DNA from 4 places in the Pantoea sp. E956-1 genome. Region 3 is predicted to be linked to each of the others. Evidence: riboswitches for the same ligand, from Rfam matches in the RefSeq annotation. Region 3 holds a riboswitch; each other region holds the start of a gene.

Region 1 (5,417 bases), on a different contig from region 3:
TGGATATTCAGCGACTCACAGAGTCTGCCGTAACGCTCCGCGACGTCACGCATCGGGTTCTCCAGCACTTTCAGCGCATAGGGAATGGCGATCAGCGCATTGGTGAAGATCACCAGACCGTCCGCCGACGCCGGCAGGCCAATGGTGGCGTTAAACAACAGGAAAAAGCCGGTGGCGAGCACGATGCCTGGCATCGCCAGAATCAGCATGCCGCTGGTGTCGATAAGGGTTGCCGCCGCCGGGCGCTGACGCAGGCGCAGCTCGCGACTGCTCCACAGCAGCATCATGGTCAGCACCACACAGAGCAGACCGGCGCCGGTGGCGATGCGCAGTGAGGTAAACGTCGCCTGCCAGAGTGCAGGCTGCACCAGCGCGCCGCGCAGTCCGCCGTGCAGACCATCGATGATGACCGCCGCCAGCGGGGGCAGCAGCAGGATCAGCGCCAGCAGGATCAGCAGCGCATCAACCAGTTGCGCCGCGCGCGAATCCTGCGGATCGCGCCAGCCGTTCAGCTGGCTGGCTCCGGCGGGAATCGCCTTGCTGAAGCGCTGGCTGAGCAGCACCAGCGTCACGCAGCAGCCAAGCTGGATCAGCGCCAGCAGTGCCGCGCGTCCCGGATCGTAGTCATAACTCAGCGCCTGGAAAATCGCCAGCTCGATAGTTGTCGCCTGCGGGCCGCCGCCCAGCGAGAGCACGGTAGCAAAGCTGGCGAAACAGAGCATGAAGATCAGCGCGCCGGTCGGCAGCAGCTGACGTCGCAGCCATGGCCACTCCAGCAGACGAAAATGGTGCCAGCCGCGCAGGCCGAGCTGTGCCGCCAGCTGACGCTGTTCCGCCGGAATGCTCTCCAGCGCCTGCAGCATCAGGCGGGTCGCCAGCGGCAGGTTAAAGAAGACGTGCGCCAGCAAAATGCCCGACAGGCCGTAGGGAGAGAAGTGGTAATCAATCCCTGCCAGCTGGCACAGCTGCGCCAGCCAGCCGACACGACCATAGACGGTGAGCAGACCAAATACCGCCACCAGCACCGGCAGCACCAGGGTCATGGCGCACAGACGCAGCAGCAGCTGTCGGCCAGGGAAACGGCGTCGATAGAGGGCGCGCGCCAGCGGCACCGCTGGCACCAGCGACAACAGCGCGGAGAGCAGCGCCTGACCAAAAGAGAAGGCGATAACGTGATGCAGGTAATCATCCTGCAGCACACCGCGCCAGTCATTCTCTGGCGCGGCGCTCCAGAGTGCACCGAAGGCCAGCAGCGCCACGCTGGTTAACAGCAGCGTGGCGAGGGAACCGGGAATCAGCCAGCGCGGCATCAGCGGCTGACAGCGCGTTGCCACTGGCTAATCCAGCCCGAACGCTGGCTGGCAACCTCTTCCGGCGAGAACTGCAGAGCAGTTGAAGGCACGCTGAGCGCTGCGAAACCGGCAGGCAGCGGCGTGTCGATCACCGGGTACATCCAGTTACCGGTCGGGATAGTGCGCTGGAAGTCGGAGGACACCATAAACTTCATGAACTGCTGTGCCAGCGCCGGCTGTTTGCTGCTGGCTAACTGCGCGGCAACTTCAACCTGCAGATAGTGGCCCTCTGCAAACGGCGCGGCGGCATAGTTCTCTTTTTTCTCTTCGATGATGTGGTAAGCCGGTGAAGTGGTGTAGCTCAGCACCAGATCGCCTTCGCCCTTGAGGAACAGGCCATAGGCTTCACTCCAGCCTTTGGTCACCGTCACGGTTTTCTGCGCCAGCTTTTGCCACGCCTGCGGTGCCTGATCGCCATAGACTTTCTGCATCCACAACAGCAGGCCTAAGCCGGGAGTGCTGGTACGGGGATCTTCGTAGATCACCCGCCACTTCTCCGGGCTGTCGACCAGCTCTTTCAGGCTTTTTGGCGGATTCTTCAGCCGGGTTTTGTCATAGACAAACGCGAAGTAGCCATAATCAAACGGCACGAATGTGGTGTTGTGCCAGCCGCCGGGCAGTTTTAATGTCGAGGTATCGACCTGACTTTCGGCAAACAGACCGGTTTTCTGCGCCGCCTGTACCAGATTGTTATCCAGCCCCAGAACCAGATCGGCTTTGCTGTTTTTCCCTTCCATGCGCACGCGGTTCAGCAGCGACACGCCATCTTCCAGCGTGACGAATTTCAGCTCGCAGTTGCACTGCGCCTCGAAGGCTTTTTTAACCGCCGGGCCAGGGCCCCAGTCAGCGGAGAAGGAGTCGTAGGTGTAGACCGTGAGAACCGGCTTAGCCGCCAGAACGGGGGCGGAGAGTAACAGCAGCACTGGCAGAACTTTGTTTAACACTTTGCGCTCCTTCAGGAGAATAGGGGATGAGTCGCAAAGGATCTGAGCACACAGGCCTCCCAAATCCCTACGTCGGTATTAACCGAATCAGGTTCGACGGGTATCTCTCAGCTGCTTGCTGGTGGCAGGCGGCACCCCGTTGAGAACGTCACATTCTAGTCATTTCAGCGCCGGGGCGAAAGCCTCACAGCGCGGGTGGCGCGAACCAGGCGGATTTAAAATCAAACCAGCCCAGCGTATTCATCCGAACGCCGCGCATGCTGCGCTGACCTTCAAGCAGCAGCCAGTGGTGAAACAGCGGATGCAGACCGGCTTCTTCGACCAGCTGTTTGCTCCATTCGGCCAGCGGCAGCGTTTTCTCGCGCCAGCGGGCCGCATCGCTGTGCCAGTCGATCGGCAGACAGTGATGCAGCAACGGGATCTCATAAAGCTGCGCGAACAGAGAGTAATTCAGCGGCAGAGTAAAGTTCACGCTGCCCAGCCAGATGTCACTTTCCGCTTCGCCCTGATACCAGCTTTCGTAGCTGATTTCGCGGGTCTCCAGCGTGACGCCATATTCTGCCAGCAGCGGACGCAGCGCGTTAGCGATGCCTTCATGCTCCACGTGCTGGCTGTACCAGGTCAGCGTCAGGTGGGTTAAGCCGGGCGGTTTTTCCACTGGCGTCAGGTCGCGCCGGTGATGCCAGCGCGGCAGCAGGCCATACGCCGGAAACCAGTAGCGCTGGTAGCCAACACCGGCGTGATTGAGCAGGGCGATAGGATTAAACAGGTAACTGACCCAGCGCCGGACCGCCTCGTTGCGTCCCTGTTCTGAACGCTGGTCGAACAGCAGATAGTAGCAGCCCTCTTCAAGACGGCTCTCCTCCTGAATTTCATCGGCTCCGTCGCCCTGCAGACGGACACCGGCATAGACCAGCTCATCGCTGATGTCGGGCAGTACCCAGATAGAGACATCATCAATCAGGGCGCGAAAACCAAAGTAGTCATCAAACGCTTCGATCTTTAGCTGGCTCTCCTGATTGCGGATCACCCGGTAAGGACCGGTGCCTACCGGCTGGCGGGCAAAATCGTGCAGCGTCGGCCATTCGCGCGGCAGGATCATCGCACTGACGCTGCCTAACAGCCAGGGCAACCCTTCGTCGGGCTGGCTTAAGCGGATATCCAGCGTCCAGGGCGCGGGCGAGTCGATCTGCTCGATATGGGAAAAAAGCGGGTGGGGGCGCTGACGCTCCAGCGTGGCCAGCACATCCTCCATCTCCAGTTCTCTGCCGTGATGAAAGCGAATCGCCGGACGCAGAAAGAAGCGCCAGTGAAGCGGGGAAGTCTGCTGCCAGTGGTGCGCAATATCGGGCTCGATTTCCCCGTTTTCCTCATTTATCCGCGTCAGGCCGTTGAAAATCTGTCGCGCAATGTGGGTTTCAGAGCGCCGCAGTGGCGAGCCGGGCAGCAGGTTGAGCAGCGGACGATAGTAAAGGACACGCAGGATATGCTTGCCCTGGCGGAAACTGCGCCCCAGGTGCGCGCCGATCATCTGCCGCACCTGATTTTTATCCCCTACCAGCTGGACCAGCTGATCGATGCGATCCTGCTCCAGCAAATCCTCGGCACGCTGCTGCTGCAGGGCCAGTCCGGTATAGCAGAAGGTAAGCTGCGAGCGCTTGCCGCGTCCGGCTTCCGCCTGCCAGATCAGCCAGCCCGCGGCCTGCATCCGGTTGAGCAGATTGCGCATATGGCGGCGCGAGCAGTGCAGCAGGTCAGCCAGTTCGCTAAGGGTAATCTCCTGCGTTTGCCCCTGACAGCTCTGCCACAGGCGAATGAACTGCTGCTTCAGACGTGATGAGGACATAAAAGAGGAACTCCCGGTGAAAAGCGCTCTGTTTTTCTTGCCCTATTTTAAGAGCAAACTTTGCGTTATGGGAAGAGCGGGAGGCATTCAGCACTGAATGGCGTTCGACCCTGGCTTCGCTGTTCAGCGGAGTGCTTTTCTGAGTAGGGTGCATTTACACCGCCAGCAGATGATCTCTGCTGGCTTTTTTCATGTTGCGCGGTATCGTCTACCCTTCATTTTCCCCTCTGTTTGTTCTGTAAGGGATTTCGGTATGAAATCGCTGTTAACGCGGCAGCGCCGCATCAATCCGGTCTACCTCGCATTTATGGTCGCCTCGTTCATGCTGGGCATCGCGGGCGCGCTGCAGGCGCCGACGCTCAGCCTGTTTTTGACGCGCGAGGTGCAGGCGCGGCCGTTCTGGGTCGGACTGTTTTTCACCATCAATGCAGTGGCCGGTATCGTGGTGAGCATGCTGGTGGCAAAGCGCTCTGACAGCGTCGGCGATCGTCGTCATATCATTCTCTTCTGCTGTCTGATGGCGCTGGTCAATGCGCTGCTGTTTGCCTTTACCCGCCACTATCTGACCTTGCTGACGCTGGGCGTGCTGCTGTCGGCGCTGGCCAGCGTCTCGATGCCTCAGCTGTTTGCGCTGGCGCGGGAATATGCCGATCAGTCGGCGCGTGAAGCGGTGATGTTCAGTTCGGTGATGCGCGCGCAGCTGTCGCTGGCGTGGGTGATTGGGCCGCCGCTCTCCTTCGCGCTGGCGCTGAACTATGGCTTTGTCACTCTGTTTATGGTGGCTGCCGCGCTGTTTCTGAGCTGTATCCTGCTGGTCTGGTTCACCGTGCCGTCGGTGCCACGCTCGCAGCCCCTGATGCAAAGCGGCGGGCTGCCGTTAAGTGGCTGGCGCGATCGCGATGTGCGTTTGCTGTTCCTCGCCTCAGTCGCGATGTGGACCTGCAACACTATGTATATCATCGATATGCCGCTCTATATCAGCACCACGCTGGGGCTGCCTGAGAAGCTGGCCGGTCTGCTGATGGGAACGGCTGCGGGGCTGGAGATCCCGGTGATGCTGCTGGCCGGACATTACGCGCGCCGCATCGGCAAACGCCGGTTAATGCTGATCGCGGTGGCGGCTGGCGTACTGTTTTATCTGGGGCTGGTGCTGTTCAATTCCCGCACGTCGCTGATGGTGTTGCAGCTGTTTAACGCGGTATTTGTCGGGATTATTGCTGGCATAGGGATGCTATGGTTTCAGGATCTGATGCCGGGACGGCCCGGCGCGGCGAC
Region 2 (5,417 bases), on a different contig from region 3:
GACCCGGAAGGCGTTATCCAGGCAATCGAAATCACCGCAGAAGGCATTGGCCGTGACGCCTCTGACCTGCTGCGTAAAGTGAAAGCGGCTCAGTACGTGGCTTCTCACCCAGGTGAAGTGTGCCCGGCTAAATGGAAAGAAGGTGATGCAACACTGGCTCCGTCTCTGGACCTGGTTGGCAAAATCTAATCCCGCTTCGCCCTTTCGACCATTCTCCAATCGGGTGCTGCGGCACCCGATTTTTTGACCAGGATATCACTATGCTCGACACAAATTTGAAAACCCAGCTCAAGGCTTACCTTGAGAAATTAACCAAACCTGTTGAGTTGATTGCCACGCTGGACGAAGGTGCAAAATCAACCGAGATCCGTGAACTGTTAGTTGATATCGCCGGTTTGTCTGACAAAGTCAGCTTCCGCGAAGAGAACGATCGTCAGGTGCGTAAGCCCTCATTTCTGATCACCAACCCAGGTTCGAACAGCGGCCCGCGTTTTGCCGGTTCACCTCTGGGTCACGAATTTACCTCACTGGTACTGGCACTGTTACAGACCGGTGGGCATCCGTCGAAAGAAGCACAGAGCCTGCTGGATCAGATTGCCGCGCTGGACGGCGACTTCCATTTCGAAACCTACTATTCACTCTCATGCCATAACTGCCCTGACGTCGTACAGGCGCTGAACCTGATGGCGGTGATTAACCCGCGCATCAGTCATACCGCTATCGACGGTGGCCTGTTCCAGAACGAGATTCAGGAACGTAACGTGATGGGCGTGCCAGCGGTTTACCTCAATGGTAAAGAGTTTGGTCAGGGGCGGATGAGCCTGGCAGAAATCGTCAGCAAAGTGGATACCAATGCGGATAAACGCGCGGCGGAAGAGCTGAACAAGCGTGACGCCTATGAAGTCCTGATTATCGGCAGCGGCCCGGCGGGCGCAGCGGCAGCCATCTACTCAGCACGTAAAGGTATCCGTACCGGCCTGCTGGGTGAGCGTTTTGGCGGCCAGGTGCTGGACACGGTTGATATCGAAAACTATATCTCCGTACCGAAAACTGAAGGGGCAAAACTGGCCGGTTCACTGCGCGCACACGTGGATGATTACAACGTGGACGTCATTGAAAGCCAGAGCGCCATCAAACTGATCCCGGCAGCGAAAGAGGGCGGAATGCACGCCATCGAAACCGCCTCTGGCGCAGTATTGAAATCACGCAGCATCATCCTGGCGACCGGCGCTCGCTGGCGTAACATGGGCGTGCCGGGTGAAGAAGAGTATCGCACCAAAGGCGTCACCTACTGCCCACACTGCGATGGCCCGCTGTTTAAAGGCAAACGCACGGCAGTGATCGGCGGCGGTAACTCCGGCGTGGAAGCGGCCATTGACCTGGCCGGTATCGTTGAACACGTTACGCTACTGGAGTTTGCCGGTGAGATGCGCGCTGATCAGGTGCTGCAGGATAAGCTGCGCAGCCTGAAGAACGTGGATGTGATCCTGAACGCCCAGACTACCGAAGTGAAAGGCGACGGCACCAAAGTCACCGGCCTGCACTATATCGACCGTACGACGCAGACCACTCATGAGCTGCCGCTCTCCGGTATCTTCGTTCAGATCGGTCTGCTGCCGAACACCCCATGGCTGGAAGGCGCGGTTGAGCGCAACAAAATGGGTGAGATCATCATCGATGGTAAATGCGAAACCAGCCTGAAAGGCGTGTTCGCCGCGGGCGACTGCACCACCGTACCGTACAAGCAGATCATCATCGCCAGCGGCGAGGGTGCTAAAGCCTCACTGAGCGCTTTTGACTATCTGATTCGTACCAAATCGGCTGAGTAACATTTAGTCAGCCAGACAATAGCCCTTCAGCACGTGTGCTGAGGGGCTTTTTTTTAATAGCCCGCCAGCGTCATCAGCATCATCCAGACTGGCGTTGTCACCGCCGCAAACACGGTAGAAAAAAGCATGCTCGCCGCCGCCGGGCCGGTAATGACATTAAACTTCTGCGACATCAGATAGACGTTAACCCCGACCGCCATCGATCCCAGCAGCACCACCACTTTACTCTCCAGCGGCGGCAAGTCGGTCAGCCACGCGATAGCCCATACCGTCATCGGTTGCAGCACCAGTTTCAGCAGGCAGATGGTATAGCTCTCTTTTAAGCCATCCCGCACCCGATAGTGCGCCAGGCTCATGCCCAGCGTCACCAGCGACAGGGGGGCGGCCAGTGAGGCCAGCATCTTTAACGGTTCCGCGGCCAGCAGCGGCAAGGGACGTTGCAGAAAGCTCCAGGCTGTACCGCTGAGAATACCGATGATCAGCGGATTCTTCAGCACGCCGAGCAGGGTGCGCCAGAGTCCTTCCAGCGAGAAGCTACCCTGCTTTGCCCACTCGACCGAAACGGTCAGTAAGGTCCAGAGGATCAGGCTGTTAAACACCAGCACCAGTGCGACCGGGGGCAGGGCTTCTGGCCCCAGCAGTACCGTGGCCACCGGGATCCCCAGCATCACGTTATTGGAAAAGATGCCGCCCAGCGCAAAAACCGACGCCGCTACGCCATCCAGATTAAACAGCCTTGTTGCCAGCAATCGCCCCACGATAAACACCAGCAGGCAACTGCCGAAAAAGGCCAGCAACAGGCGTGCATCCACCGGCGGACTTTGCGAGAAGGTGCTCATCACCCGAAACAGCATGCAGGGCAGGGCAACATTAAACACAAAGCGGTTCATCCCTTCGCTGATGCTGGAGGGCCATTTCCCCAGGCGCGTCAGGCAGTATCCCAGCAGGATCAGGATAAACAGCGGGGCTGACAGGTAAATTTGATGGCTCAAGCTTTCAAACAGCTGTGACATAGAGAGAGTCTGGTCAGACGATGATTAGTTACCAGACTAACAAATTGCTAACTAACTGTTAACTTTAACTGCGTCGGGAATGACCGTTGCCGGGACGTTAATCTAACCAGCGGCGCGCCTGCCGATCGCTGATGTCGCGATAATAGACCCGGTGAATAATTTCGCCACAGCCTGTGCAGCGGGCGGAAATATAGGTGGAGAGATACTGTCTGCCATTGGGTGCTATGGCACCCTTGCGTTCAATATGAATATCCTGCCATCGATGGCGGTGTGGAATAAGCGCTAAAAATCGCATCATACATCCCGAATAGTATGAAGTTCCGCTTCAGGAATTTCTAACTCCATGAAATAAATTGTTTTTTACGATGATGCTACAAGCAGGTTAATTATTATGGGGAAACCAGAGTCTCTGCGGGAAATATTACCCGTCCGGGCAATAAGCGGAGCTACCTATAAAGAGGTACCTCGTTAACCCGCAGCATTAAGCCTTTTTTTGCACCCTCAGGCGTTGATCGGGATCATGTGAATTGTTTCAGCTCTGATTATTTCCCAGGCGGGAGTCGCTTGCTTTCGCTGCGCGGCTTGCCTATGCTGCAAGCCGTAACACGACTCGGGGTGCCGCTTTCCGTCAGGAGAGGGCTGAGAAAAACCCGCTGACCTGAACTGGATAATGCCAGCGTAGGGAAGTCTGATGCCTGACCGCATTCGCCTTCTTGTTCGCCGGTTGGGAGCTACGATGACACATCAATCTCAACACCTTTCTGCCGCGCATTTCGCGCCCATTCTGCACGCTTTTCGCCGCCAGTCACCGCTGGTGCACTGTATGACCAATGACGTGGTCCAGAACTTCACCGCCAACGTGTTGCTGGCACTCCATTCCTCACCGGCGATGGTGATCGATGCCGTTGAGGCCGCCCAGTTCAGTCGCATGGCCGATGCACTGTTGATAAACGTGGGCACCTTAACCCGCGAGCGCCAGCAGGCGATGCAGGCTGCCGTGACCGCGGCTAATCAGGCGGGCACGCCCTGGACACTCGATCCGGTTGCCGTCGGCGCACTGACGCTGCGCAGTGACTTCTGCCAGCAATTGTTAAGCCAGCAACCGGCGGTGATTCGGGGAAATGCGTCAGAGATTCTGGCGCTGGCACAACAGGCCAGCGGCGGGCGCGGTGTCGACACGCTGCATCAGGCGGATGCAGCACTCGATGCGGCCCAACAACTCGCGGAAACCTGGAGCACGCTGGTGGTCGTCACCGGTGAAGTGGACTACGCCACCGATGGTCAGCGACGCCTTGCTGTACAAGGTGGAAACCCGTTAATGACACGGGTAGTCGGGACCGGCTGCGCCCTCTCGGCAGTGGTGGCGGGGTTCAGCTCTCTGCCGGGCGATCGGCTGATGAATGTCGCGGCCGCCTGTCAGGTGATGGCGCGAGCGGGTGAAAAGGCGGCGGCGCAGGCTGCCGGCCCCGGCAGCTTTGCCACAGCGTTTATTGATGCACTCTGGACGCTGGAGGAGAAATCATGAAGCGCATTAATGCTCTGACGATTGCCGGAACCGATCCCAGCGGCGGCGCAGGGATTCAGGCCGATCTCAAGACCTTTTCCGCCCTTGGGGCCTATGGCACCAGTGTCATCACCGCGCTGGTGGCACAGAACACCTGCGGCGTGCAGTCGGTTTATCGCATTACGCCTGACTTTGTTGCCGCCCAGCTTGATTCAGTGCTCAGTGATGTGCGCATCGACAGCGCAAAAATTGGCATGCTGTCTGAAACGGCTATCGTGGAGCAGGTTGCTGAACGGCTGAGCAATGCGGATATCCCGTTTATCGTGCTGGACACGGTCATGGTCGCGAAAAGTGGTGATGCGCTGCTCTCGCCAGACGCCATAGCCAGTGTACGGGAGCTGTTATTGCCGCAGGTCTCGCTGATCACACCTAATCTGCCGGAAGCGGCGGCGTTGCTGGACTGCGCCATTGCGGCAGATGAGGCGGAGATGCGCGAGCAGGGACGGGCATTGCTGGCACTGGGTTGTCAGGCCGTGCTGATGAAGGGCGGTCACCTTGCGGCCGCGGAGAGCCCGGACTGGCTGATCACGCACTCAGCAGAGCAGCGATTCAGTACGCCGCGCGTGAATACCCGTCATACGCATGGCACCGGCTGTACGCTGTCGGCAGCCTTAGCCGCGCTGCGACCGCGTCATACTGACTGGGCAGAGACGATTGGAGAAGCCAAAAACTGGTTACAGCAGGCGCTGCTGCAGGCGGATTCGCTGGAGGTCGGGAAAGGTATCGGACCGGTTCACCATTTTCATCAATGGTGGTAATGACGAAGGCCCGCCTCGACCTGGTCATCGGGCGGAGCGGGCGGCTTCAGGTTCAGGGTGCTTCAAACCAGGCGCTGTTACGCTCGGCAATCGGGGTGATAGAGAAGATCATCTCCTGCAGATGACGGCGCATCGCCGCTTCGGCTGCATCGGCGTCATGACGCTTCAGCGCGGCAAAAATCTCTTCATGCTGCTCAATCAGCTTGTCCGGTGGAGAGACTTCACTCAGCGTCAGAAACCGCACCCGGTCCAT
Region 3 (5,417 bases):
CTCCATTGCTGAAGCCGACTGGGACAACAGCCCGGAGATGCCAGAGAGCTTTCGTGTCGCGCTGCGGGAAACATTCCGCTCTCCGATCATCTATTCGGGTCGCTACACGGCTGAAAAAGCGCAGCATGTGCTGGAAAAAGGCTGGGGCGATCTGTTTGGTTTTGGCCGCTCATTTATCGCTAATCCCGATCTGCCCGCGCGGATTAAATCAGGATTTCCGCTGAATGTGGTCGATCACGCCTCCCTGTATGGCGGCACTGAGAAAGGCTATACTGACTATCCTTTTTACCCATCCTGATATTCTGTGAGGCGGCATGTCCCCCGAAAATGCCCTGAAGTTACTGTCCAACCCGACCAGAGTGGCAGTGCTGAAGTGGCTTAAAAATCCTGACGAAGCGTTTGCGGGCTATACCCAGCTCTATCCCTTCGATCAGTATGGTGTCTGTGCCAGCCTCATACAGGACAAGGCGGGCTTATCACAGCCCGCCACCTCGTTATGCCTGAAAGCACTTCACAATGCGGGGCTGGTTGAAGCCAGCAAAGTCGGGAAATGGACGTACTATCGCCGTGCCGAACCGCGCATTCGTGAAATAACCGACGCGGTAACCCAATCGCTGCAGGCGCTTTAAAAGCGACGGCGTACAGGGTAATGTAGATGTCAGCGCCATCCTTCTGAGGGTGACTTCACCGAACGCATTAACTCAGGGTCAGAAAATGTTTATGTCAGTTCTCTCTTTCACAACCGTCACCACCACTACCGCTTCTGGCGGTGGCGTGAGCGACTCTGTGACTGGCACCTGACACAACAGATTCTCACTCCCCGCCGAACCGGACGGGGAGCTGTTCTCCGTTCTTAAAAACTGAATGGAGACAGGTCATGGTGACATCTGAAAGTGCACTTTTAATTATCGACATGCAGCAGGGCCTTTTTAATGGTCCTGAGGCTCCCTTTGCCGCAAATTCGATCTTGTCGAATATCTCACTTCTCATTACTAAAGCCCGGGCTTCTGCCGTCCCCTTCTTTTTCGCACGCCATATCGGCCCCGATGATTCCCTTTTTAACGAGCAAAGCCCGCTGACGCGCCTGATCCCGGAATTGCAGGTCAACCCGCAGAGTGATGTCGTCTTCACCAAAAGATATCCCAGCTGTTTCAGGGATACTGGTTTGCAGCTTCAGCTGAGACAAAAGGGCATTAAGCAACTGGTGATTGCGGGGATGAAAACAGAGTTCTGTGTTGACACCACCTGTCGGGCAGCCCCGGAGCTGGGTTTTAATGTCGTACTGATTTCCGATGCGCACACCACCGTCGATAATCCCCATCTTTCTGCGGAGAAGATTAATGCGCATCACAACCAGACGCTGGCGGGACCCTTTGTGACGCTGGCAATGGCCACTGACTGGCATTTCGGTTCTGCCGGTTAAGGCCGATTTTCTTACGCGGTTCCATGCCGTCTGCTTGACGAAGCTGTCTGCTTAACTTACAACTAAACCCGTCAGGGGAGTCTCACCAGAGAGACTGAGAGGCTAATAGCGCACCGCGCGGCTTAGCGACCCTTAGAACCTGACCCAGTTGATACTGGCGTAGGAAGACGGGTATCTCATCAGATACTTGCCGCAGGGGCGCATTCGCAACGTTCCTGCCTTTTCCCTCTGTATCACGGGTCTTCGTTAACTGATAACGAGGCCAGATTGAAATATCTCATCCTGAATCTTTCTTTTCCTGTCCGGTGGACACCATGAGCCGCTGGTCGGTGCTCGGCAGCGGCGTTGCCGGGCTTTGTGTCGCCACGCTGCTGCTGGAGCGGGAAGAAACCGTCGAAGTTATTACTCAGCCTGACTGTCGTGCAGCCTCACACTGGGCGGGTGGCATGCTCGCGCCCTGGTGTGAAGCAGAAAGCGCACCGCCACAGGTGATCGAATGGGGCCAGCACGCGGCCAGCTGGTGGGCGAAACGCGTTGATGGCGTGGAACAGCAGGGCACGCTGGTGGTTGCCCCGCCGCGTGACAGCCGCGAACTGACGCGCTTCGCCAGCATGACGCAGCAGCATCAGTGGGTCTCTCCCGGTGACATCGAACCCGCGCTGGAAAACCGCTTTGCCCGCGGCCTGTTTTTCGCCGCAGAGGCGCATCTCGATCCGCGCCGCGCCTTGCAGCAACTGCGCGACAAACTGCAACAGGCTGGCGTCCCCTTTCACAGTGGTAAACCCGGCGGCAAACTCATCGACTGCCGTGGCATCCACGCCTCCGATCGGCAGCCAGCCCTGCGCGCCGTGCGGGGCGAAATGGTGATCCTGCACACATCCGATGTACAACTCTCCCGTCCTGTCCGGCTGCTGCACCCGCGCTTTCCCTGCTATCTGGTGCCGCGCGCCGGGGGCCACTTCATGCTGGGTGCCACCATGGTGGAAAGCCACGACAGCAGCCCGATCAGCGCCCGCGCGATGATGGAATTGCTCAGCGCCGCTTACAGCCTGCATCCGGCGCTGGCCGAAGCGCGGATCGTGGAGAGCGGCACCGGTCTGCGTCCTGCCTACCGACAGAACCTGCCGGAAGTCCGCTACGACAATGGCCGTTTCTCACTTAACGGCCTCTACCGCCACGGATTTTTGCTGGCCCCGATTATGGCTGAAAAACTTATGCTGCAACTGACTCAGGAGATGACTCATGCGCGTTGAACTGAATGGACGCACGATTGAAACTGGCGCAACGACGCTGGCGGAGCTAATGGCAGAGCAGCAGATCGATCCGCGGACCGTCGCCACCGCGCTGAACGGGGAGTTTGTACCCCGCAGCCGCTATGCCAGCCAGCACCTTGAGGCGGGCAACCAGCTCGAAATCCTGTCACCGATGCAGGGAGGTTAACCATGTTCTATGAATTTACTCCGCAATCCCGATTTCTGCTTGGCACGGCCGGTTATCCGTCACCGGACATTCTGCATCAGGCGATCAACGCGTCTGGCGCGGAGATTATTACCGTCAGCCTGCGGCGGGAAGGCAATGAAGGCGGCGCTTTCCGCACGCTGCTGCAACAGCTCAACAAACGTATTCTGCCGAATACGGCGGGCTGTCACACGGTGAAAGAGGCGGTGACGACGGCGCAGATGGCGCGCGAACTGTTCGACACACCGTGGATCAAGCTGGAAGTGATTGGCCATGCCGACACGCTGCAGCCCGATCCTTTTGCGCTGGTTGAGGCCGCGCGGATTCTCTGCGCTGACGGGTTCCAGGTGTTTCCCTACACCACGGAAGATCTGATTGTCGGCGAAAAATTGCTGGAAGCGGGCTGTGAAGTGCTGATGCCCTGGGGCGCGCCGATCGGCTCTGGCCAGGGGCTGCGTAATATCGAAGGACTGCGCGCTATGCGTGCGTGGTTTAAAGATGTGCCGCTGATTATTGATGCGGGCATTGGCGCACCGGGTCAGGCGGCGCAGGCGATGGAGATGGGTTTTGATGGCGTGCTGCTCAACACGGCGGTGGCAAAAGCGCGCGATCCGGTGCGCATGGCGGGTGCTTTTGCTGCTGCGATCCACGGCGGACACGAGGCGTTTCAGGCGGGATTGATGGAGCAGCGTGACATGGCGTCTGCCTCTACGCCCATTTTTGGTCTGGCACAATTCAGTTAAGGAGCGGCGATGGAGCGTTATCAGCGACAGACGATGTTGCCAGAGATTGGTGAAGCGGGGCAGCAGCGGCTGAGCAGGGCAAAGGTGCTGGTGGTGGGCGCAGGCGGGCTAAGTGCAACGTTGCTGCCGTTACTGGCAGGCGCAGGCGTGGGATTTATCCGGCTTTACGATGGCGATAGGGTTGAACTGCACAACCTCCACCGGCAGACGCTGTTTGGCGTCGACGATGTAGGTCAGTCCAAAGCAATCTGCGCTCAGCGTGCGCTGGCGCAGCGCAATCCTGACTGCCACGTTGAGGCGCATCCACATTCGCTAAGCGCCAGTCAACTGCCGCAGGCGCTGGAGGGAATCGATCTGGTGGTGGATGCGGCGGATAACTTCGCTGTGACTTATCAGCTCTCCGACGCCTGTTATCCGGCAGGCCTGCCGCTGATCTGCTCTTCGGTGCTGGGACGCAAAGGCTATGTAGGCGGATTTTGCGGCGGTGCGCCTGGCTATCGCGCGCTCTTTCCGCAGTTGCCCACGGCCTCGGGTAACTGCAATACGGCGGGCGTCATGGGACCGGCAGTAGCAACGCTGGGCGCAATGCAGGCGCAGATGGCGCTGAGTGTGTTGCTGAAACTGACGCCGTCACCGCTCGGCTGCATGATCCACTGCGACTTTGTAGACTGGCATATCAGGCCGTTTCGTTTTGACGACGCGCCTGAGCCTGACGCGCCCGGCACGCCTTTTATTGATCGGGCCATGCTCATGGAGGACGATTGCATAGTCGAGTTGCGCAGCCTGGAAGAAGCACCGGTCAGTGTGGCCGATCGGGTGGTGCGGATTCTGCCGCAGCAGATAGCGGCCTGGCAACCGCCGGTCGATCAGCGAGTGGTACTGGTGTGTGCCAGTGGCATGCGCGCAGCCCAGGCCGCGGAGAACCTCGCCGCGCGGGGGATTGCGCGACTGGCGCTGGTGGCGGCAAACACGCTGTAGCGTGCCGGTTTACACTACCTCGACCAGCTGAAACGTCTCGAAGATCAGCTCCATTTCGCTGTGAAAATAGCCTTCACGCTCGAAGTAGCGCTGATGTTCCTGACGCCAGTGGTCGAGGCTCAGATCGCCTTCACCCTCCAGCATCGCCATCTCTGGCGTGACGCGATCAAAGCGCGTCAGGAACAATCCGGTGGTGCGGATCACGCAGACGGGCTGCTGTTCGCCGTTGAGCACAATGCTGTAACCGCCCGGTTGAGGCAATGCTTCCTGATCCTGCCAGCTCCGCAACGACCCGCAGGTAGCTACTTTCTTACCGGCAATAATCAGCGTTGCGAGCTCGCTGGCTAATTCCGGGGAGTCACCAAATGCATCTGTGAAGGCACCCGGATATTTGTCCTGCAGTTGTTGCAGCGTCATCGTCATCAGCAAATCCTCAATGAATTGGGCGTGCGGGCCCGGCGCAACGTCAGGTTATCGCCATGCAGGCCAGCGGTGCCGTTAAGATGAACAGCAGCGGTTTTATTCCCACCGTCTGCTGCTGATATCGGTACAGCTTACCCGGCCTCCCCACGGGAAAACAGGCTTAATTATCAGGATATTGAGTTTGGGCGTATGCGTGTGCGTGATCGCAAAGGAGAGGCTGTGTCTGGCGCGGCCAGGCACAGCCGCGCACTAAGATTAACGAATCAGAAAGCTCGCCCAGTGCGCTATGTCGTCACCGCTGCTGATTTCGGGCTGAAGCAGACCGTTAACCATAAAGGTCGGTGAAACGTGAATACCGTTCTGACGCGCATACTTGCAGTGCCATTTAATGG
Region 4 (5,417 bases), 300 kb from region 3:
CACAGCCCGATTTTGCCGATCGGCTGGTGGCGAAATTAGCGGCGGCTCAGTTACCCAACTCTATTCTGGGCATTGAGTGTCTTGAAAATGAACTGATCACCAAAACCAATGTGGCGATCAGCGGGCTGGAAGCGCTGAAATCACACGGCTTTGTGATCTCGCTGGATGATTTCGGCACCGGCTACAGCAACATCAGCTATCTGCAGGATATCCCGCTGGATGTGATCAAGATCGACCGATCCCTGATCTCGCGTATGGGTGAAGATGATGCATCAAAAATCATCGTCAGATGCATTATTCAGATGCTGAAAGAGCTGAACTACACCGTGCTGGCCGAAGGCGTTGAGACGGAAGCCACACTGACGTTGCTGAAAACTTACGGTTGCGATCAAATCCAGGGCTACTTCTTTTCAAAACCGCTGCCAGCCAGCGATATTGAACACTGGCTTTATCAGAAGTCACACTAGACAAGTGGCCCGCAGCGATCGTTGCGGGCTCTCATATTACTCACTGCCGGTGGCGTAGCGCTCAACCGGCGTGATGCTTTTAATCAGCTTGTTATCAAACAGAAATTGCTCGTAAGCCTGATAGCGTGCGCGATCCAGTTTTGCCGGATCGGCGGCAAACAGCGGCAGGGTGGCTCGCCATGCCTGATGATTCAGCGGTGTGTTCAGCTCCGGATGCGCGCGGGCAAAGGCCTGCCAGCTCTCCTCCGGGTGCGCCTGCAACTGCGCATTACCCTTCTTCAGTGCCCGCAAAAACTTTTGGATTTTCTCCGAGTGTGCCTCATCACGGTTGGCGACGATGATCAGTTCATCATAAGCCGGAACACCATAATCCTCGACGTTGAAGACTACCGGGTTTTTACCCTGCTGTTTCATCTCCAGCGCTTCGATATTGCGATAGCCGCCGATCACGGCATCCACCTGCCCGGTCATCAGGGCGCTGGTGAGCTGAAAATTGACATTAACCAGCTTAACCTGATCGGCCTTAACGCCATCATGGTTCAGCATGGTCGCCAGCGTTGCCTGTTCAATGCCGCTGACGGAATAGCCGATGCGTTTCCCTTTTAAATCGGCGGGTTTTTTTACCGTTTCGTCTAACGTCATCAGCGTATTCAGCGGACTGTTAATCAACGTACCCACCCGCATTAACGGCAATCCCTGATCGGCGAAGAAATGCAGCTGCGGCTGATAGGTAATCGCTAAGTCCGCCTGCTTTGCTGCCACCAGACGCGGCGGCAGCGCCGGATCGGAAGGCGGCACAATGTTAACCTCCAGCCCTTCTGCCGCAAAGGCGCCGGTCTGCTGGGCCACCATAATTGGCGCATGATCGGGATTGATATACCAGTCGAGCACCAGTGTCAGTTTCTCCATCGCCTGAGCCTGTGTGGCTAAGGTGGCGCTGAACAGCAGGGTAAGCAGAGGCATTTTTGTCATGGGTTTTCTCATTGGTTTGGTCATTAATGTGTCTCAGGTGCCCAGGTAATCAGGCGGCGCAGCAGGATGTCGAGGGTCAGCCACAGGGCCAGCGTCATCAGCACCAGAATAAACAAGGCGGCGAAACAGAGGTCGCTCTGCATCCGGGCATTGGCATTCAGCATCACGTAGCCCAGTCCCTCGGCCGAGCCGACCCATTCACCGATGATTGCGCCTATCGGCGCGACGGCTGCCGCCATCCGCAATCCTGAGCCCAGGGCGGGCAGCGCGGCTAACAGCCGGACATGGCGAAGTTGCGCTGCACGTGATGCGCCCAGCGTGTGAGCCAGATCGAGATAGCCGGGAGGGACGCGACGCAGTCCATCAAAAAAGGCGGAGGTCACCGGGAAGAAGATCACCAGGACGGCCATCACGACTTTGGCGCCCATGCCGAAACCAAACCAGAGCACCAGCAGCGGCGCCAGAGCAAAAACCGGAATCGCCTGGCTGGTGATCACCAGCGGCATCATCCAGCGCTGCAGCCACGGCGAAAAAGTCATGCCCAGCGCCAGCACAGAACCCAGCAGCACGCCGAGAGCCATGCCGCTGACGATCTCGGTCAGGGTAATCAAAGTGTGATGGCCGAGATAACCTGCGTTTTGCCACAGTGAGATGGCGACCGCAGCGGGTGAGGGCAGCAGAAAGGCCGGAACCGAAGTCAGTGTGGCGAGCCACCACAGCGCAATCAGTCCGGCAAACAGGATCAGGCCACGGTGAAAACTGACAAAACCTTTGTGTAATCTCATCCCGCTATCCTGCTCAGCTGTTTCAGCAGGGCGGCCTGACTGTGAATGACATTGAAGTCATCTGCTGCCCGCGGTGGCAGGCCTGGCAGAGGCGGGCAGGTTTCAATTCCCGCAGAACCAATCATCAGCACGTGGTGACTGAGCCGACAGGCTTCTGCGGCGTCATGGGTAATCAGCAGCACGGTGTATCCGACCAGCACTTCTGCGGCCAGCGTCTGAATCTGAGCGCGGGAGAGAGCATCCAGAGCGGAGAAGGGCTCATCCATCAGTACAACGGGCTGACGGGTGTAGAGGGTGCGGGCCAGCGCGGCGCGCTGACGCATCCCGCCGGAAAGTGTCGCGGGTCGCGCATTCGCCGAGTGGCTCAGACCTACCCGCATCAGCAGATGCTGCGCCCAGTCGCGATCGGCCCTTTCACCTTTCAGACGACTGGCGAGGCAGACATTTTGTTCAACCGTCAGCCACGGATAGAGCAGATCCTGTTGCCCCATCCAGGCGATGCGTCCGGTCAGCGGCAGGCCGTCGCTGCCGCTGACCTGCCCGGCGGTGGGTGGCGTCAGACCGGCAATGACCCGCATCAGGCTGCTTTTTCCGACGCCGCTGGCACCCAGTAAAGCGGTAAAAGCACCGCCCGCGATCTCCAGATCAAGCTGGCTGAAGAGTGGCTGCTGGCCAAAGTTCAGGCTGAGCTGGCGAAGTGAAATGCCTGGCGGCACCGGATGGCACGGCAGGTTCATGAGCTGATCCGCTGGGCGGCAGCATGGTTGAGGCCCATCTGCCAGAAAGCCGCTTCCAGCCGGGTTGCAGTGGTAAAAATCTCCGCCAGCGGGTTAAAACGGTGTTCACCGGCGCGCTGTTGGGCCAGGGTTTCAAACAGTGAAAGTGAGGAGCGAACACCAGCCAGATACGCTTCGTCGCCGTAATTTTCTATCCATGCCGCGTACGGATTCCCCTCAAAGCGGGTCGCGGGGTCATGCAGTAGTGTCAGGCCAATTTCAGCATAACCTGCAACGCACGGCATCAGCGCGGTCAGCAGCTCCAGCGCATCGCCGGTGTGACCCACGTCCAGCACGTAGCGGGTGTAGTTGAGCGTTTCCACGGCTTCGGGTTCGCTCGCCATTGCCGCCTCACTGATGCCCCATTGCTGGCAGTACGCCAGGTGAAGCGGCAGTTCGCTGACGATGGCGTTAAGCGATGCCGTCGCGCTGCGTAATGCGTCTGGCTCAGAGAGTTTGCTGATCAGCAGGCCCCAGGCACGGGCGAAGTGCAGCAGAAAGAGATAATCCTGAGTGAGATAGTGGCGAAAGGCGGCGGGTGGCAGGGTGCCCTGACCGAGTTGCCGCACAAACTCGTGCCCGATATAGGCGTGCCATTGGCTGCCCGCCTGCTGGCGCAGACGACCATAAAAGCCGGTGTCGAAAAGCGGATGTGACATAGGATCTCCAGTAACAGGGAGATCCGGGCATACGGTCTGGAACAGGGAATATTGCAGGAGATGACGCAGAAAATCTGCCGACCCGTCCCTTCGCTGGCATGACCCAGATCAGGTTCAAAGGGTTCGGCTTGCGCCATCTCAGCCCATTACAGGACACCCCTCGGAGACATTGGTTATACGATAATTACTGCCGGAGTACAACGGTACAAATAAGCGTGCTGTTCCGGCGTTGTTGTCGCGCCAGTAACAGCATGACGATAGATTTTAAGTGACGTTGTCACTCGAGATCTGCGCCATTACTGGCAATGACTTTTTTGTACCACCAGAACGATTTCTTCCGCGTGCGAGCCAGCGTACCGTTACCCAGGTCGTCGCGGTCAACATAGACAAATCCGTAGCGCTTGCTCATTTCGCCCGTTGAGGCGGCAACCAGATCGATACAGCCCCAGCTGGTATAACCCATCACTGGCACGCCATCCTCAATTGCGTCGCCCATGGCGCGGATATGTTCGCGCAGATAGCTGATGCGGTACTCATCGTTGATCTCGCCATTTGATTCGATCTCATCGCGCGCGCCAAGGCCATTCTCCACCAGAAACAGCGGCTTCTGATAGCGGTCATACATCATATTCATGGTGATGCGTAAGCCGATCGGATCAATGCCCCAGCCCCACTCACTGCGCGGTACATGGGGATTAGTCAGCGATTTCACCACATTGGCGGCGCTGCTGTTCTGCTCGTTCATCTCTGCCGAGGCGCAACGCGAGGCGTAGTAACTGAACGAGACAAAATCGACACTGTTTTTCAGGATGTCGGCATCACCGTCAGCGATCTCAAGCGTCACCCCTTTTTCACGGAATACGCGGGCGGCGTAGGCCGGATAGGCTCCGCGCGCCTGCACATCAATAAAGAACAGGTTTTCGCGATCCTTTTCCAGTGCTGCCCAGACATCTTCCGGCTTGCTCGACCAGGGATAGAAGTTGCCGCCTGCCAGCATGCAGCCGACCTGGTTTACCGGATTCACTTCATGCGCAATGCGCGTCACCAGCGCACTGGCGACCAGTTCATGATGGGCCGCCTGATATTTCACCTGATCCTTGTTCTCTCCGGGTTCGAACACCAGACCGGCGCCGGAAAACGGGCTGTGCAGCAGGATATTAATCTCATTAAAGGTCAGCCAGTATTTCACCAGACCATCAAATGCCTCGAAGCAACTGCGGGCATAGCGGGCAAAAAAGTCGACCATTTTGCGATTGCGCCACGAGCCATATTCAGTCACCAGATGCATCGGCACATCAAAGTGACAGAGCGTGACCAGCGGTTCGATATTATATTTCCGGCACTCCTCAAAGACCGCACGGTAAAAGGCGATGCCTTCCGGATTGGGCGCCAGTTCATCGCCGTTGGGGTAGAGACGGCTCCAGGCAATCGACGTGCGGAACACGCTGAATCCCATCTCCGCCATCAGGGCAATGTCCTCCGGATAGCGGTGATAGAAATCGATGGCTTCATGGCTGGGATAGAATTCATCGTCACGCAGGGTAAACCGCTTTTCCAGACCGAGTTTGACCGGTAAACGGTGCGGGCCATGTGGAATCATGTCAACGGTGGTTAAGCCCTTTCCGCCCTCACGAAAGCCGCCTTCACTCTGGTTGGCGGCCAGTGCGCCGCCCCATAAAAATCCTTGCGGAAACCTTGAATCAGACATGCAATCCTCTTTTCCGGGTCAGCGAGACCCTTTCCTTTAGTGGCTATTAA

Evidence for each region. A riboswitch is a leader RNA that binds a small molecule or an ion and turns the genes downstream of it on or off. The one in region 3 is predicted to bind thiamine pyrophosphate.
Region 1: it holds a riboswitch for thiamine pyrophosphate, as region 3 does, so the genes downstream of both, thiB (thiamine ABC transporter substrate binding subunit) here and AC0T7J_RS12145 (FAD-dependent oxidoreductase) in region 3, are expected to answer to the same signal.
Region 2: it holds a riboswitch for thiamine pyrophosphate, as region 3 does, so the genes downstream of both, thiM (hydroxyethylthiazole kinase) here and AC0T7J_RS12145 (FAD-dependent oxidoreductase) in region 3, are expected to answer to the same signal.
Region 4: it holds a riboswitch for thiamine pyrophosphate, as region 3 does, so the genes downstream of both, AC0T7J_RS10770 (TenA family protein) here and AC0T7J_RS12145 (FAD-dependent oxidoreductase) in region 3, are expected to answer to the same signal.

Annotation. Positions count from the first base shown of each region.
Region 1 is NZ_CEUYZP010000008.1:143,752-149,168, reverse strand. It holds gene thiP (thiamine/thiamine pyrophosphate ABC transporter permease ThiP) at 1-1,334, opposite strand, end outside; gene thiB (thiamine ABC transporter substrate binding subunit) at 1,310-2,296, opposite strand; TPP riboswitch at 2,343-2,445, opposite strand; gene sgrR (HTH-type transcriptional regulator SgrR) at 2,481-4,142, opposite strand; gene AC0T7J_RS18445 (MFS transporter) at 4,396-5,417, shown strand, end outside.
Region 2 is NZ_CEUYZP010000001.1:1,015,937-1,021,353, reverse strand. It holds gene ahpC (alkyl hydroperoxide reductase subunit C) at 1-189, shown strand, start outside; gene ahpF (alkyl hydroperoxide reductase subunit F) at 261-1,829, shown strand; gene AC0T7J_RS05020 (AEC family transporter) at 1,883-2,842, opposite strand; gene AC0T7J_RS05015 (hypothetical protein) at 2,940-3,137, opposite strand; TPP riboswitch at 3,444-3,544, shown strand; gene thiM (hydroxyethylthiazole kinase) at 3,579-4,367, shown strand; gene thiD (bifunctional hydroxymethylpyrimidine kinase/phosphomethylpyrimidine kinase) at 4,364-5,164, shown strand; gene AC0T7J_RS05000 (GntR family transcriptional regulator) at 5,217-5,417, opposite strand, start outside.
Region 3 is NZ_CEUYZP010000003.1:336,390-341,806, reverse strand. It holds gene AC0T7J_RS12160 (alkene reductase) at 1-298, shown strand, start outside; gene AC0T7J_RS12155 (ArsR/SmtB family transcription factor) at 315-629, shown strand; gene AC0T7J_RS12150 (cysteine hydrolase family protein) at 878-1,423, shown strand; TPP riboswitch at 1,487-1,606, shown strand; gene AC0T7J_RS12145 (FAD-dependent oxidoreductase) at 1,738-2,676, shown strand; gene thiS (sulfur carrier protein ThiS) at 2,666-2,863, shown strand; gene AC0T7J_RS12135 (thiazole synthase) at 2,866-3,624, shown strand; gene AC0T7J_RS12130 (HesA/MoeB/ThiF family protein) at 3,634-4,602, shown strand; gene AC0T7J_RS12125 (ASCH domain-containing protein) at 4,612-5,025, opposite strand; gene AC0T7J_RS12120 (DsbA family protein) at 5,281-5,417, opposite strand, start outside.
Region 4 is NZ_CEUYZP010000003.1:32,462-37,878, forward strand. It holds gene AC0T7J_RS10750 (sensor domain-containing phosphodiesterase) at 1-467, shown strand, start outside; gene AC0T7J_RS10755 (ABC transporter substrate-binding protein) at 504-1,439, opposite strand; gene AC0T7J_RS10760 (ABC transporter permease) at 1,463-2,224, opposite strand; gene AC0T7J_RS10765 (ABC transporter ATP-binding protein) at 2,221-2,961, opposite strand; gene AC0T7J_RS10770 (TenA family protein) at 2,958-3,659, opposite strand; TPP riboswitch at 3,728-3,830, opposite strand; gene AC0T7J_RS10775 (6-phospho-beta-glucosidase) at 3,937-5,367, opposite strand; gene ascF (PTS cellobiose/arbutin/salicin transporter subunit IIBC) at 5,404-5,417, opposite strand, start outside.